Regions from separate parts of the Streptomyces sp. NPDC020807 genome, predicted to be linked through region 1. Evidence: riboswitches for the same ligand, from Rfam matches in the RefSeq annotation. Region 1 holds a riboswitch; the other holds the start of a gene.

Region 1 (7,939 bases):
CGGGCGGCGGCCCGGGCGTACCGGGACGCGATCAGGGCGGCGGAGGGCGTATGAGCCAGGAACGGCGGAAGCCCGCCTTCGCCGAGGCGCCCGGGGTGACGGCGCTGATGGTGCCGGCCTTCGGCTGGGCGGCGCTGAGCGGCGGCGTCCCGGGGTGGGCGCGGATCGTGTCCGCGCTGCTCGCGGTGGGGGCCGCCGCGGAACTGGCCCGGTTCGCGCTCTGGCGGACACGGACGCGGAGGCGGGCGCGGGAGGAGGCCGAAGCGGCTGTGGAGGCGGAAGCGGCTGTGGGGCCGGAAGCGGCCGCGGAGCCGGGAGCGGCTGTGGAGCCGGGAGCGGCTGTGGAGCCGGAGGCAGCTGTGGGGCCGGAAGCGGCCGTGGAAGCCGAAACGGCCGTGGAGCCGGAAGCAGTCGTGGAGCCGGAGGCGGAAGCCCGGGTGGGCACCGAGCGCTGACGGGCCTCGCGGGCGGTGCGCGGACGAGGCGGTGCCCGGTTCAGTCGTCGGCCGGGTCCTTGCGCGGGGCGCGGGCCTCGGGGTTGTGCCAGTGCAGCTGCGGGGGGCCGAGGAGGCGTTCGGCGGCGCTGCTCGGGCGGACGGTGAAGCGGCCGACGGAGGGCACGGAGTCGTGGCGGATCCGTCCGGGGGCGACGCCGAGTCCTACGAGGAACTCGGCGACCTCGGTGAGGAAGCCCGGCGGCCCGGCGAGGTAGACGTCGTGCGCGGGCCACTGCTCGCAGGCTTCGAGGGCCTGGAGCAGCCGCTCGGTCGCCTGGTCGCGGCGGCGGCCCGGGGCCGCCGTGATGTAGACGACCCGGAGGCCGGGCAGACGCTTCTTCAGGGCCTCGGCGTCCGGCCGGGCGTAGAGGTGCTCCTTGGCGCGGGCCACGACGAACAGCCGGCCCTCGGCCCCCGGCTCGGCCTCGGCCGCCTCCTCCAGGAGGGCCTTCACCGGCGCCCAGCCCGTACCGGCGCATATATACGTGCGCAGCCCGCCCGGTGGCGTGCGGGCGGTGACCGCGCCGCCGGCGGAGCTGAGCCGCAGGACCTCGCCCGGCCCGGTCTCCTCGACGAGTGCGGTGCTCATCGCGCCGCCGGGGATCCGGCTCACGTGGAGGTCGACCGTGCCGTCGGCGCGCGGCGCGTTGGCGAGGGAGTACGTGCGCCAGACGCGGGGGACCCGGAGCGAGCTGACGCTGACGTACTGCCCGGGGGCGTAGGGGAAGGGCTGCCGGGGGCGCAGGGTCAGGACGGCGAGGCTGTCGCCGTGCCGCTCGTGGCGGACGACGTCCGCGTCCCACCACGCGGGCTCCCCCTCGGCGGCGGCCTCGTCGGCGCCGGCGAGCATCAGCTCGGTGAGGAAGGCGTACGCCTCAGCCCACGCCTTCTCCGCCTCGACGGTCCAGGCGGAACCGGCCGCGTGCGCGAAGGCGGCGACCAGGCTCTCGCCGACGGCGGCGTACAGGCCGGGGGTGGCGAGGAACTTGCGGTGGTCGCGGCCGAGGTGGGCCGCGTAGGCGGCGAGGGCGGGGTCCTCCAGGTGGGTCACGACGTGCGTGAGGGCGGCGAAGAGCCGGTCCCGCTGCGGAACCATGTCCTCGGGGAAGAGCTCGCGCACCCCCGGGTTGTGCCAGAAGAGGTGCGAGTAGAAGAACGTGACGGCGTGTTCGGCCCGTCTCTCGACGATCGCGAACGTACTTCTGAGCAGCTGGGGGTCCACTGACAAGAATCTAGGGCACGGCCGACCGGTGCTGATCGCGGGTACGGTCGTGGGGTGAGCACAACCCCCGGCGCCGCCCCCGTCCCTCCGCCCGCCCCCGAGCTCTTCACCTGGGAGTTCGCGAGCGACCCGTATCCGGCCTACGCCTGGCTGCGCGAGCACGCGCCGGTGCACCGGACGAAGCTGCCGAGCGGGGTCGAGGCCTGGCTCGTGACGCGGTACGCGGACGCGCGGCAGGCCCTGGCGGACCAGCGTCTCTCGAAGAACCCGGCGCACCACGACGAGTCCCCGCACGCGAAGGGGAAGACGGGCATCCCCGGCGAGCGCAAGGCCGAGCTGATGACCCACCTGCTCAACATCGACCCGCCGGACCACACGCGGCTGCGGCGGCTGGTGTCGAAGGCGTTCACCCCGCGCCGGGTGGCGGAGTTCGCGCCGCGCGTGCAGGAACTGACCGACCGGCTCATCGACTCCTTCGTGGAGAAGGGGAGCGCCGACCTCATCCACGAGTTCGCCTTCCCGCTCCCCATCTACGCGATCTGCGACCTGCTCGGCGTGCCGCCGGAGGACCAGGACGACTTCCGGGACTGGGCCGGGATGATGATCCGGCACGGCGGAGGGCCGCGCGGCGGGGTGGCCCGGTCGGTGAAGAAGATGCGGGGCTATCTCGCGGAGCTGATCCACCGCAAGCGCGAGGAGCCCGGCGACGACCTGATCTCGGGGCTCATCAAGGCCTCCGACCACGGCGAGCACCTCACGGAGAACGAGGCCGCCGCCATGGCCTTCATCATCCTGTTCGCCGGTTTCGAGACGACCGTCAACCTCATCGGCAACGGCGTCTACCAGCTGCTGCGCCGGCCCGAGGAGCGCGAGCGGCTCCAGGGCTCGCTGGCGGCGGGGGAGACGGGGCTCCTGGAGACGGGCGTCGAGGAGCTGCTGCGGTTCGACGGTCCGGTGGAGATGGCGACCTGGCGGTACGCGACGCGGGCGCTGACCATCGGCGGGCAGGAGATCCCGGCGGGCGATCCGGTGCTCGTCGTCCTGGCCGCCGCGAACCGGGACCCGGAGCGCTTCGCCGACCCGGACGTCCTCGACCTCTCGCGGCGGGACAGCCAGCACCTGGGGTACGGGCACGGGATCCACTACTGCCTGGGTGCGCCGCTCGCCCGGCTGGAGGGGCAGACCGCGCTCGCGACGCTGCTGACTCGCCTGCCGGACCTGCGACTTGCCGCCGATCCGGACGAACTGCGCTGGCGCGGCGGGCTCATCATGAGGGGGTTGCGCACGCTTCCGGTGGAATTCTCCCCTTCCGGGCGCGTTCAGTGAGTTGACGATCCGTCAGAACTGTGATCTTCGCGTGATCGGGGCTCCATCGACTTGTGACGGGCGTTCGAATGCCGCTACGTTTCCCGGCAGTCTCAGCCGTCACGCGAAAGGCCTCCCTATGCGCTCCGGGAACGGACGACACCGTCGCCCCCGTCAGGCCCCCGCCCTCGTCGTCGCCGCGGGGGTGACCGGGTCCGCCATGGCGCTGCCGCTGCTCGCCACCGGATCCGCCTCCGCCGCCGACGCCGCCACCTGGGACCGGGTCGCCGAGTGCGAGTCCGGCAGCCAGTGGAGCGCGAACTTCGGCAACGGGATGTACGGCGGCCTCCAGTTCACCCAGGACAGCTGGGAGCGGAACGGCGGCCTCGCGTACGCGCCCAGCCCCGACCTCGCCAGCCGCGCCCAGCAGATCGCGGTGGCCGACAAGGCGTTCGCCGCCGGCGGCACGGACTGGGCGACCTGCGCGCCGATCGCGGGCCTCAGGAACGACGGCAAGGCCACCGGAGTCGACCCGGGCCCGGCCACGCCCTCGGCGACGTCCACGGGGCCCGTCGCGGAGTCGAACCGGACCTCCGAGGTGCCGTCGGCGTCCGCGGCGACACCTTCTGACGCCTCCTCCGCCTCCTCCGCCGACGGTTCCGCCGGTACGTCCGCGGGTACGCCGTCGGGCGCCCCCTCCGAGGACGCGAAGGCCCCGGAGCGCTCGGTCGCCCCCGCCGCCCCCGTGACGCCCGCCACCCCGGCGACGCCCGCGACCCCGGCCACGCCCGGGACGCCGAGCGCCCCCGCGACCGGCGCCACCCCGACGACGCCCGGCACGCCGACCGCTCCCGGTACGGGGAAGCCCTCGGCGCCCACCACACCCGACACGCCCACCGCCCCGGTCGCGCCCGACGCCTCGGTGACGCCCGTCGCCCCCGACGGCTCCGGCACGCCCACCACGCCCGTAACGCCCGGTACGTCCGAAACGCCCGATGCGGCGGCGGGTGACGCCTCGTCGGTCGCGCCCGGCACGGGCAAGCATCGGGGTGCCCCCGCCCCGGAGGAAACCGACAAGGCAGGTAAAACCGACATCACCGACTCCACGACTGACGCGGTGAAGGATTCGGGCACAACGGACAGTCAGGGCGCTTCGGACGCGTACACCGTGCGGCCGGGTGACAACCTGTCGGAGATTGCACAGGAGAACGAACTCCCCGGCGGCTGGAACGCCCTCTATGACGCCAACCGCGGGACGGTGGGCGCCGATCCGGACCACATCCTCCCTGGTCAGAGCCTCGATCTGACGGTCGGTTCGGAATCCAAGGCGGAGTAGTTCGCGGTCTTATGTCCGCATTTGGGTAAGTGAGACATGGGTCTCTTCGTCCCAACTGGCGTGTCACTACCGCGAACTTTGCTCCCGTCACCTCCCACCTGCGCAAACGCCCCCCGCCGGAGGGCAAGTAGGGGCGAATTCTCCGCAATGTCGCCCTTTGAGCTTCCGGCGGGCTTGTGCCTATGGTCGTAACCGCTCGCCACCGCGGGCCCCGTCGACCGAAACGCCGAATCCTGCCGTCGGTCGAGGGAACAGTCGTCGCGCAAGCGCCGAAGGCAGGAGTGGGGGACCCAAGGTAAGTGCCGGTCCCGGCCGTTGAGAGACGGCCGAGAACGGCTTGGGGTGAAGCCGCGTGCAAGGACACGCGGCCGGGCAACTTTCCGGCCCGAACCCGACAGCTCACCTCACAGGCGTCGGTGAGGAGATTCCCCATGCTGTTTTCCGCCAAGGGCAAGCACCGTCGTCCCTCCAAGGCCACCCAGGTCGCCGCTCTCGTCGGCGTGACCGGCGTCGCCGTCGCCGCCCCGCTGATGACCGCGGGCACCGCCTCGGCCGCCACCGCCTCCGAGTGGGACCGCGTCGCCCAGTGCGAGTCGACCGGCAACTGGTCCATCAACACGGGCAACGGCTACTACGGCGGCCTGCAGTTCTCGGCGTCCACCTGGGCCGCGTACGGCGGCACCGCCTACGCCCCGACCGCCGACCAGGCGTCGAAGTCCCAGCAGATCGCCGTCGCCGAGAAGGTCCTGGCGAGCCAGGGCAAGGGCGCGTGGCCGAGCTGTGGCGTGGGCCTCTCCGGCGCCTCGTACTCCGGCGGCTCGGACTCCGGCTCCTCGTCGAGCAGCTCCTCGTCGAGCAGCTCCTCCTCGAACTCGGGCTCCTCCTCGTACTCGAAGAAGAGCTCCTCTTCCTCCAGCAGCTCGAACGGCTACACCCAGCAGCGCAAGGCCGAGCAGCCGACCACCCGCAGCGAGCAGCGCCAGGCCCCCAAGCAGTCGACGCAGCAGTACGCCGCGCCGAAGGCCGCCACGCAGAAGACCGTCACCACCCCGACCGGCAAGACGGTCAAGAAGGGCGACGGCGAGTACACGGTCAAGGCCGGCGACACGCTCAGCAAGATCGCCCAGGCGCAGGGCGTCACGGGCGGCTGGGCCAAGCTCTTCGACCTGAACAAGGACATCGTCGACAACGCCGACCTCATCTACGTGGGCCAGCAGCTCCACCTGAAGTGAGTCTGACGACGAACCCGCGGTGACCACCCCGCTCCGGCGCGCCTTCCCCCGTGCGCGCCGGAGCGGGGTTCTCCCCGTTTTCGGGGAGAACTTTGATTACTGTCCAGTAATTCTCGGGTCCTTCGTCCCGACATGCCCACCCTTGGGCCCTTTTTCGTCCCAGGGTGCGGGCGCACGGCTGGCCGGAGCCCCGGAGCCGGTTAGGCTCTTGTCGCAAGGCCAAGCGACCCTGCACCGACCTTGCGTCACATCCAGCGTCACATCCCAGAAGGAGATGCTCGTGCCGTCCATCGACGTCGTCGTAGCCCGGGAAATCCTGGACTCCCGAGGCAACCCCACGGTCGAGGTCGAGGTCGGCCTCGACGACGGCAGCACCGGCCGTGCTGCTGTTCCGTCCGGCGCCTCCACCGGTGCCTTCGAGGCCATCGAGCTCCGCGACGGTGACCCGAACCGTTACCTGGGCAAGGGTGTCGAGAAGGCCGTCCTCGCCGTCATCGAGCAGATCGGCCCGGAGCTCGTCGGCTACGACGCCACCGAGCAGCGCCTGATCGACCAGGCCATGTTCGACCTCGACGCCACCGAGAACAAGGGCTCGCTCGGCGCGAACGCCATCCTCGGCGTCTCGCTCGCCGTCGCGCACGCCGCCTCCGAGGCGTCCGACCTCCCGCTCTTCCGCTACCTGGGCGGCCCGAACGCGCACCTGCTGCCCGTTCCGATGATGAACATCCTCAACGGTGGGTCGCACGCCGACTCCAACGTCGACATCCAGGAGTTCATGATCGCCCCGATCGGCGCGGAGTCCTTCTCCGAGGCCCTTCGCTGGGGTGCGGAGATCTACCACACGCTCAAGAGCGTGCTGAAGCGCAAGGGCCTCTCCACCGGCCTCGGCGACGAGGGCGGCTTCGCCCCGAACCTGGAGTCGAACCGCGCCGCCCTCGACCTCATCGTCGAGGCCATCAAGGAGGCCGGCTACGCCCCCGGCACCGATGTCGCGCTCGCGCTCGACGTCGCCGCGTCCGAGTTCTACAAGGACGGCAAGTACGAGTTCGAGGGCAAGTCCCGCTCGGCCGCCGAGATGACCGAGTACTACGAGGAGCTCGTCGCCGCGTACCCGATGGTCTCCATCGAGGACCCGCTGTTCGAGGACGACTGGGCGGGCTGGAAGGTCCTCACCGACAAGCTGGGCTCCAAGGTCCAGATCGTCGGCGACGACCTCTTCGTCACCAACCCGGAGCGTCTGGCCCGCGGCATCGAGGAGGGCACCGCGAACGCCCTCCTGGTCAAGGTCAACCAGATCGGTTCGCTGACCGAGACCCTCGACGCCGTCGAGCTCGCCCAGCGCAACGGCTTCAAGTGCATGATGTCCCACCGCTCCGGCGAGACCGAGGACGTCACCATCGCCGACCTCGCGGTCGCCGTGAACTGCGGCCAGATCAAGACCGGCGCCCCGGCCCGCTCGGACCGCGTCGCCAAGTACAACCAGCTCCTGCGCATCGAGGAGATCCTCGACGACGCCGCGGTCTACGCCGGCCGCAGCGCCTTCCCGCGCTTCAAGGGCTGATCCGGGCGGACATCGCCTGACGCCTTGGATACGTACGTCCCCGTACTCGGTCCCGTACCGTGTGCGGGGACGTACGCATGAACAGGGGAGGCGACTCGACATGGCCGTGAAGGACCGGGACCGGTTCTCGACCGCGACCCGGATCAAGCTGCTCGGCGAGCAGACCGCGGCCCGTGTCTACCGCTCGCAGACCCGACGGCAGGCCCGTCGCTCCCGGCTCACCGGCCGCGCGGCCTTCCTCGCCCTCGTCGTCTGCTCCCTGGTCGTCGCGCTCGCCTACCCGATGCGGAGCTACGTCTCCCAGCAGGGCGAGATCGCCGACCAGGAGCGCAGGGCCGCCGAGACCGCGCGGCGCGTCGAGGAGCTGAAGGACGAGAAGGCCCGCCTCCAGGACCCGGCCTACGTCCGGCGCCTCGCCCGTGAGCACCTGCACTACGTGCTCCCCGGCGAGACCGGCTTCACCGTGAACGACCCCGACGCGGAGCAGCGGCCCCGCGCCGGCCAGGAGGCGGCGGACCGCCCCTGGTACGACAACCTCTGGGACGGCGTCGACAAGGCCGACAGGCCCTGAGGCCCGCCGCCCGAGGTGACACCCGTCCGCGACATCCCTCCGCGACACCCCTCCGCGACACACCGAGCAAGGCAGACAGCAGACATGGAAACGCCCCCTCCGCAGACCGAGCGCACCGAGCCCACCGCGACGGACATCGAGGCCTTCGAGCTCCAGCTCGGCCGTCCGCCGCGCGGCCTGCGCGCCATCGCGCACCGCTGCCCGTGCGGCCAGCC
Region 2 (7,939 bases), on a different contig from region 1:
GCTGCGGCTCGTCGTGTCGGCCGTGGCCGAGCTGGAGTCGGGGAACCTGGACGCGGCCTGCGCGGCGGGGACGCTCGCGGTGGAGGTGGCGGGGCGGATCTCGTCGGCGCGGACGACCGAGTACGTACGGGACCTGCTGCACCGCCTGGAGCCGTACGGGCACGAGCCCCGCGTCGTCGAGCTGCGGGAGCTGGCCCGGCCGCTGCTCGTCGCGCCGGCGTGACACGCATCCCACGCTGTGGGCGTTTAGGGGCGTTGTCAGTGGGCCAGTGCACTATCAGGGGTGGGAGGTGGCGCTGGTGTTTGACTGTGACGTGCTGGTGATCGGCGGTGGGATCGTCGGTCTGTCGACGGCGTACGCCCTGACGCGTGCCCGCCCCGGCACCCGGGTCACGGTCCTGGAGAAGGAGCACGCGCTCGCGCGGCACCAGACCGGGCGCAACAGCGGGGTCATCCACAGCGGGATCTACTACCGGCCCGGCTCCCTCAAGGCGCGCTTCGCCACCGAGGGCGCGGCGGAGATGGTGAAGTTCTGCGCGGAGTGGGGCATCCCGCACGAGGTCACCGGGAAGCTCATCGTCGCCACCGGGCGCGACGAGCTGCCCCGGCTGCACGCGCTCGTCCAGCGCGGCAGGGAGAACGGGATCCCGGTGCGCGAGCTCGGGCCCGCGCAGATCAGCGAGTACGAGCCGCGGGTGCGGGGGCTCGCGGCGATCCACGTCGGCACGACCGGTATCTGCGACTACGGGGCCGTGTCCCGGCAGCTCGCCTCCTCGGCGGAGGAGGCCGGGGCGCGGATCCTGTACGGGGCGGAGGTCGTCGCCGTCGACCGGAGACCCTTCGGGGTGGCGGTGCGGACGGGCGACGGGCGGATCGTGCGGGGGAAGGTCCTCGTGAACTGCGCCGGCCTGTACTGCGACGAGGTCGCGCGGCTCGCCGGCGACGACCCCGGCATGCGGATCGTTCCCTTCCGCGGGGAGTACTACGAGCTCGCCGATCCCTCGCTCGTGCGGGGGCTCGTCTATCCCGTGCCGGATCCGGCGTTCCCGTTCCTCGGCGTGCACCTGACGCGGGGCATCGACGGCGGCGTCCACATCGGGCCGAACGCGGTGCCGGCGCTCGCGCGCGAGGGGTACGGGTGGTCCGTCGTCCGGCCCCGCGAGCTGGGCGGGACGCTGGCCTGGCCCGGGTCCTGGGCGATCGGACGGGCGCACTGGCGGTACGGGGCGGGGGAGCTGCGCCGGTCGCTGTCGAAGCGGGCCTTCACCGAGGCGGTGCGGCGGCTGCTGCCGGTCGTGGAGGAGTCGGACCTGGTGCGGGCGGCCGCGGGGGTGCGGGCGCAGGCGGTGCTGCGGGACGGGACGCTGGTGGACGACTTCCTGATCCGGGAGGCGGTGCGGACGGTGCACGTGCTGAACGCGCCGTCGCCCGCGGCGACGGCTTCCCTGCCGATCGGGCGCGAGGTCGCGGCGAGAGCTCTGCGCATACTGGACAAATAGGGCTCACCTTCTGCCGGTAGAATCGGCCGTTGTGTCTGAGCAGAGCGAGAACTCCTCCCCGCAGCCCCCCGCAGCCCCGCCCGCCGCCCGCCGCGGCAGTCGGATGTTCGCGCCCGGCGAGGGGCCCATGCCCGACCCCGCGGGGGCGCACCACGAGCGGCGGATCCGGAGTTTCCAACCGCGCCGCAGCCGTGTCACGTACGGGCAGGCCGAGGCCATGCTCAAGCGGTGGCCCGACTGGGGGCTCGACATCGACGGGAAGAGCGTCCTCGACCTCGGCGAGATGTTCGGCGGGCTCCCGGTCGTCCTGGAGATCGGCTTCGGCATGGGCGAGGCGACCGCGCAGATGGCCGCCGCCGACCCCGGCACCGGCATCCTCGCCGTCGACGTCCACACCCCCGGCCAGGGCAACCTTCTCGGTCTCGCCGACCGCAACGGCCTGACCAACGTCCGGGTCGCCAACGGCGACGCGATCATCCTGCTCCGCGAGATGCTCGGCACCGACTCCCTCGACGGGTGCCGCGTCTACTTCCCCGACCCGTGGCCCAAGGCCCGGCACCACAAGCGCCGGCTGATCCAGCCCGAGTTCCTCAGCCTGCTCGCGACCCGGCTCAGGCCCGGCGGCGTCCTGCACTGCGCCACCGACTGGGAGTCGTACGCCGAGCAGATGCTCGAGGTCCTCACCGCGCACCCGGACTTCGAGAACACCCGCGCCGACGGCGGCTTCGCGCCCCGCCCCGACTTCCGGCCCGTCACCCGCTTCGAGGGTCAGGGGCTCGACAAGGGGCACGTCGTGCACGACCTGCTCTTCCGGCGCGTCCCCCGCGCCTGACGCAGACACGGGGCCGGGGGCACGGGGCTCGGGCACGGGACCGGGGCACGGGACCGGGGCTCGGGGCCGGGGCTCGGGGCCGGGGCTCGGGGCCGGGGCACGGGACCGGGGCACGGGACCGGGGCTCGGGGCCGGGGCACGGGACCGGGGCACGGGACCGGGGCACGGGACCGGGGCACGGGACCGGGGCACGGGACCGGGGCACGGGGCCGGGGCTCGGGGCCGGGGGTGGAGATCTCGAACTCGCTCGTACGGTGTCGGTGGGGGTCGTTAGGGTCGGTCAGGTGTCGAACTCCGTTCCCGCCGAAACCGCGTCAGCGCCCGAGTCCCCCGCGCAGGTCCTCGCCGTGCCCGTCCCGCGGCGGGGCAGCGACGAGCACGAACCCGCGTTCGTCGCCGCCGTCGCCGCCGACCGGTCCCAGTGGCGTTACCGGCCCCGCCGCGCCTTCTGGCGCAGCCGGGTCCTCCGGGCCGTCGCCGTGATCACGCTGCTCGCGCTCTGCGCCCTCGTGATCCTGGCGATGGTCCGCGAGCAGACCGGCACCGAGGGCTTCCTCGTCGGCCTGGGCCTCGCGGTGCTTCCCGTACCACTGCTGGTGGCCGCTTTCCGCTGGCTCGACCGGGTCGAGCCCGGCCCCTGGAAGAACCTGCTCTTCGCCTTCGCCTGGGGCGCCTTCGCCGCCGCGCTCGTCGCGATCCTCGCGAACACCTTCGCCGTCCGCTGGATAGCCACCGCCACCGCCGACCCCGACTCCGCCGACGCCCTCGGCGCCACGGTCGTCGCGCCCGTCGTCGAGGAGACCGCGAAGGCCGCCGCACTCCTGCTGCTCTTCCTGCTGCGCCGCCGCCACTTCGGCGGGCTCGTCGACGGCGTGGTCTTCGCCGGGTTCACCGCGACCGGCTTCGCCTTCACCGAGAACATCCTCTATCTCGGCAACGCCTTCGGCGAGGACCAGATGGCCGGCACGTCCGGCATCGGTTCCGTCACCGCCGCGACCTTCTTCGGCCGCATCGTGATGGCCCCGTTCGCCCACCCGCTCTTCACCGTGCTGACCGGCATCGGCTTCGGCCTCGCCGCCCTCGCCCCGCGCGGCAAGCGGCTGCGCCGGGTCCTGCTGCCGATCGCCGGGCTCCTGCTCGCCATGGGGATGCACGCCGCCTGGAACGGCTCGGCCAGCTACGGCGGCCCCTGGTTCTTCCTCGTCTACGTGGGCTTCATGGTGCCCGCCTTCGGGCTGCTGACCTGGCTCGCGGTGTGGAGCCGCCAGCGCGAGCTGCGCACGATCGCCGGCGAGCTCCCGGCGTACGCGGCGGCCGGCTGGCTCTCCCCCGCCGAACCGCTCGCGCTCTCCTCGATGGGCGCCCGGCAGATGGCCCGCGCCTTCGCCGCCCGGACGTACGGGCCTCCGGCGGCGCAGGCGGTCGGCGAGTACGAGTCCTTCGCGACGACCCTCGCGTTCCTGCGGAACCGGGCCCGGCGCGGCACGGCCGGGCTCTCCGAGGCCGAGTTCACCGCCCGCGAGCAGGAGCTGCTCCACCACCTGTGGCAGCGCCGGGAGGTCGCCTCGCCCTCGCTCACGTACGCGGCACGGGCCACCGGGAAGGTGTGGGCGCCGCCGCAGTACCTCGACTACGGCGGCTACAACCCGTACAGAAGCTAGCCCCGGGCCCCGGTCAGGCCGAGGCCTTCGTCAGGAGGGCGAGCTCCGCTTCGGTGAGCGTCAGGTCCGCCGACGCCACCAGCGCCGGCAGCTGCTCGACCGTGCGCGCCGAGGCGATCGGGGCCGCGACCGTCGGCTGGGCCGCGAGCCAGGCCAGGGCGACCGTGGCGACCTCGGCCCCGTGCGCCGCGGCGACCTCGTCGAGCGCCGACAGCACGGCCTGGCCGCGGTCGGTGGCGAGGTGCTGGGCGGCGCCGTCGGCGCGCACGCTGTCGACCGTGGCGCCCGGGCGGTACTTGCCGGTGAGGAAGCCGGAGGCGAGACCGAAGTACGGCACGGAGGACAGTCCGGCCTCAGCGACGGTGTCGAGGAGCGGGCCCTCGTACGTCTCGCGCGAGACGAGGTTGTAGTGCGGCTGGAGCGCCACGTACCGGGCGAGGCCCTCCGCCTCCGCGAAGTCGAGGGAGGCGCGCAGCCGCTCCGGGGAGATGTTGGAGGCGGCGACGGCCCGCACCTTGCCGTCCTTCACGAGCTGGTCGAGGGCGGTGACGATCTCCTCGACGGGGACCGTCTCGTCGTCGAAGTGCGTGTAGTAGAGGTCGATGTGGTCGGTGCCGAGGCGGCGGAGCGACTCCTCGACGGCGCCCTTGACGGTGGTGGCGGCGAGGCCCTTGTAGCGGGGGTGGGCACCGACCTTGGTCGCGATGACGAGGTCGTCGCGGTTGCCTCGGGAGGCCAGCCAGCGGCCGATGACCGCCTCGGACTCGCCGCCCTCGTGGCCCTCGGCCCAGGAGGAGTACATGTCGGCGGTGTCGACGAAGTTGCCGCCCGCGGCGACGTACGCGTCGAGGACGGCGAAGGACTCGGCCTCGTCGGAGGTCCAGCCGAAGACGTTGCCGCCGAGGGCGAGCGGGAAGACGTGCAGGTCGGAAGCGCCCAGCGGGCGGAGAGTCGTCATGGTGTGATCAACTGCCCGCGCCGCCGGGGCTATTCCGTACGGGAGGGAGAGCCGGCACGGGAGGGAGAGCCGGCACGGGAGGGAGAGCCGGACTCGACCGGCCTCAGATCGTCAGGCCCTTGGAGCGGAGCCAGGCCGCCGGGTCGATGCCGTCGCCGCCCGCCGTGTGGACCTCCATGTGGAGGTGGGCGCCGGTGACGTTGCCGGTGGCGCCGACGCGGCCGATCGTCTCGCCGGTGCCCACCGTCTGGCCCGCGCTGACCAGCATCGACGACAGGTGGCAGTACCAGACCTCGGTGCCGTCCTCCAGCTCCAGGACGATCCGGTAGCCGTACGAGCCGGACCACGCGGCCGACTTCACGGTCGCGCCGTGGACCGCCTTCAGCGGCGTGCCCGTGGGCGCGGCGAAGTCGAGGCCGGTGTGGTAGCCGGAGGACCACATCGAGCCGGACTGCATGTAGGTGGCGGTGAGGCTGTACGAGGAGAGCGGCAGCGAGTAGCTGGCGGCGAGCTGCGCCAGGCGCTCGGCCTCCGCCTTCTCCGCGGCGATCCGCTCTGCCTCGGCCTTCTCGGCGGCGATCCGCTCGGCCTCCGCCTTGGCCTCCGCTTCGGCCTTGGCCTTGGCTTCGGCTTCCGCCTCGGCCTCGGCCGCCGCGGCCTCCGTCGCCGCCTTCTCGGCCGCGAGGCGCTCGGCCTCCGCCTTCTCGGCGGCGTCGGCCTCGGCCTGCTGCTGCTCGGCCTGCTGGAGGATGCGGGCGCGCAGGATCTCGCCCGCGTCGACGGTGCTGGCCGTGGGCTGCGTGGACGGGGTGAAGGTGGCGGCGGTGGCGGTGTTCGCGGTCGCCGTGGCGGCCCCGGCCCGGGCGGTCTCGTCGGCGGCAGCGGCCGGGGCGGTGCGCTCGGCGGCGGGGGTGACGTAGGTGGCGGCGGTGAGCGGGTTCGCGTTGCCGGTCGTTCCGGTGGAGTTCCCGGAGCCGTTCGAGCCGCCCGTGCCCCGCTCCTCGTCGGCGAAGAACTCGCCGACGCCGGGGAGGTCCTCCGCTGCCGGGAGGTGCAGGTCGGGGAGGTCCGGCAGGTCGGGGAGGGCTATCGAGACCGGGGGCTTCTCCTGCGCGGTGGCGAGGCCGCCCGCGCCGACGGCGGCGATCACGCCGACGCCGAGGACGGTGGAGGAGCGGGCGAAGTTGGAGCGCTGCTTGACGACCCGGTGCCGGCCGCCGGAGCGGCTCTCGGCGCGGAGGGATCCCTCGGTGGGGTTCCACTCGGTGCCCGGAGCGGCAGGACCCGCACCACCACCGAAGGCGTCGAAGGGGGCTTCGGGTGCGGGAGTGTTGGACGCCACGGAGGCGCGCTCCTTTCCTTCCTTCTCGCCTACCGGGTTAGCTGACGGGTTCGGAGCAGGAAGGTCTCCTACGGGCCCGGTCGCACGGGTGCGTGTTCCGCACGGGTGCGCATGGGCTCGATTCACCCCAAGTGGTGGTTCCCCGGTTCCCTTTCGGGATTCGGCGCGTGCGCACGGTGCCGTCTCTTGCGACGGCTGGGACGACCGCGCTGCGTTATCGAACGTTAATAGACACGGGGTCCCGATTCCAAGCCGTTCCCGGTGATCGTTCATTGAATTGGTGGGTTATCGCCCGAGTTGACCACCCTTCAGAAAGGGGGATCGGGGCACTTCGCAAACCCCGGCGATCTGACGTTATGTCAATTGTTATCCCAGTGAGACCCCTCGACTACCCATGGTCACCGACCCCGCCGAGGTCACCGGCCCGAGCCCTCGGGCGGCACCACCGGCATCGTCCGCCGCCGCTCCGGCTGCCCCGTCGCCGGACGGCTCAGCGCGAGCAGCGCCATGTCGTCCGTCGACTCGCCGCCCGTGTGGAGCCGTACGTCGTCCACGAGCGCGTCGAGCAGCTCCTCGGGCCCCGGGAAGATCCGCCCCGCGAGCCGGCGCGCCGGGTCGTAGAAGACGCCCGCCGCGTTCCGCGCCTCCGAGAGCCCGTCCGTGTAGAAGAGGAGCGTCGCGCCCCGGGGGTACGGGCGTTCCTCGACGCGGTCCGGCCAGACCGCCAGCTCGCCCATGCCGAGCGGCAGCGCGGGCTCCGTCGGATCCAGGACGTCCAGGCTCCCGTCCATGGAGAGGAGCAGCGGCGGCGGATGGCCGCGGTTGACGATCCGTACGGTCGCGCCGTCGTCCGTCGTGCCGTCGCCTCTCGTGCCGTCGCCTCTCGTGCCGTCGTCCGTCGTACCGTCGTCCGTCGTACCGTCGTCCGTCGTACCGTCGTCGGTCGTGCCGTCGCCCGCGGCGTCCGTCCCCGTCGGCGTCTTCGTCCTCGGGATCTCCGTCCTCGGGATCTCCGCGAGGACCGCCGTCGTGAACCCCTCGAACGCGTCGAGCCCGTCCCTGCGGGTGCCCTCGCGGGCCAGCGCCCGTTCCAGCCGGTGCGCGACGCCCTCCAGGCTCCGTTCCTGCTCGGCCGCCTCGCGGAACGCGCCGATGACGACGGCCACCGCCTCGACCGCGTCCATGCCCTTGCCCCGGACGTCCCCGACGACGAGCCGCACCCCGAACGGGGTGTCCTGGACGGCGAACAGGTCGCCGCCGATGAACGCGTCCGCCTGCGCCGCCTCGTACCGGGCCGCGCACTGGAGCCCGCCGATCCGCTCGGCGGGCGCGGGCAGCACCGCCTTCTGCGCGGTCTCCGCGATGACCCGCGCGGACGCGAGCCGTTCACCGCTGCGGCGCACGACCCGGTTGATGAGCATCGCGAGCGCCGAGACGGTGACGACCGTCAGGGTCTCGGTGAGGGCCGGGATCTCGTCGACGGTCCCGTTGTAGAGGTGCAGGCCGAAGGAGGCGAGGATCGCGGCGATCCCGGTGAGCAGGGTCGTGAGCGTCGAGAAGAACGGCGCGGCGATCAGCGGGGCGGCGGAGAAGAGCGGGGCTGCGGTGTACGAGGGCGGGGTCAGCACGTCGAAGACGACCCCGCCG

Evidence for each region. Region 1 has a riboswitch for cyclic di-AMP ahead of AB0G79_RS23390 (transglycosylase family protein). Riboswitches for the same ligand answer to the same signal wherever they lie in the genome.
Region 2: linked by a shared signal. The riboswitch ahead of AB0G79_RS31195 (M23 family metallopeptidase) and the one ahead of AB0G79_RS23390 (transglycosylase family protein) in region 1 are both predicted to bind cyclic di-AMP.

Annotation. Positions count from the first base shown of each region.
Region 1 is NZ_JBFADU010000017.1:88,942-96,880, forward strand. Features, by position in the region: gene AB0G79_RS23365 (nucleoside triphosphate pyrophosphohydrolase) at 1-54, shown strand, start outside; gene AB0G79_RS23370 (hypothetical protein) at 51-455, shown strand; gene AB0G79_RS23375 (globin domain-containing protein) at 496-1,719, opposite strand; gene AB0G79_RS23380 (cytochrome P450) at 1,774-3,045, shown strand; gene AB0G79_RS23385 (transglycosylase family protein) at 3,164-4,360, shown strand; cyclic di-AMP (ydaO/yuaA leader) riboswitch at 4,618-4,788, shown strand; gene AB0G79_RS23390 (transglycosylase family protein) at 4,792-5,592, shown strand; gene eno (phosphopyruvate hydratase) at 5,867-7,153, shown strand; gene AB0G79_RS23400 (septum formation initiator family protein) at 7,254-7,724, shown strand; gene AB0G79_RS23405 (DUF501 domain-containing protein) at 7,809-7,939, shown strand, end outside.
Region 2 is NZ_JBFADU010000035.1:37,202-45,140, reverse strand. Features, by position in the region: gene AB0G79_RS31220 (MFS transporter) at 1-223, shown strand, start outside; gene lhgO (L-2-hydroxyglutarate oxidase) at 300-1,499, shown strand; gene trmB (tRNA (guanosine(46)-N7)-methyltransferase TrmB) at 1,603-2,331, shown strand; gene AB0G79_RS31205 (PrsW family intramembrane metalloprotease) at 2,679-3,992, shown strand; gene AB0G79_RS31200 (aldo/keto reductase) at 4,006-4,950, opposite strand; gene AB0G79_RS31195 (M23 family metallopeptidase) at 5,054-6,292, opposite strand; cyclic di-AMP (ydaO/yuaA leader) riboswitch at 6,304-6,468, opposite strand; gene AB0G79_RS31190 (PP2C family protein-serine/threonine phosphatase) at 6,709-7,939, opposite strand, start outside.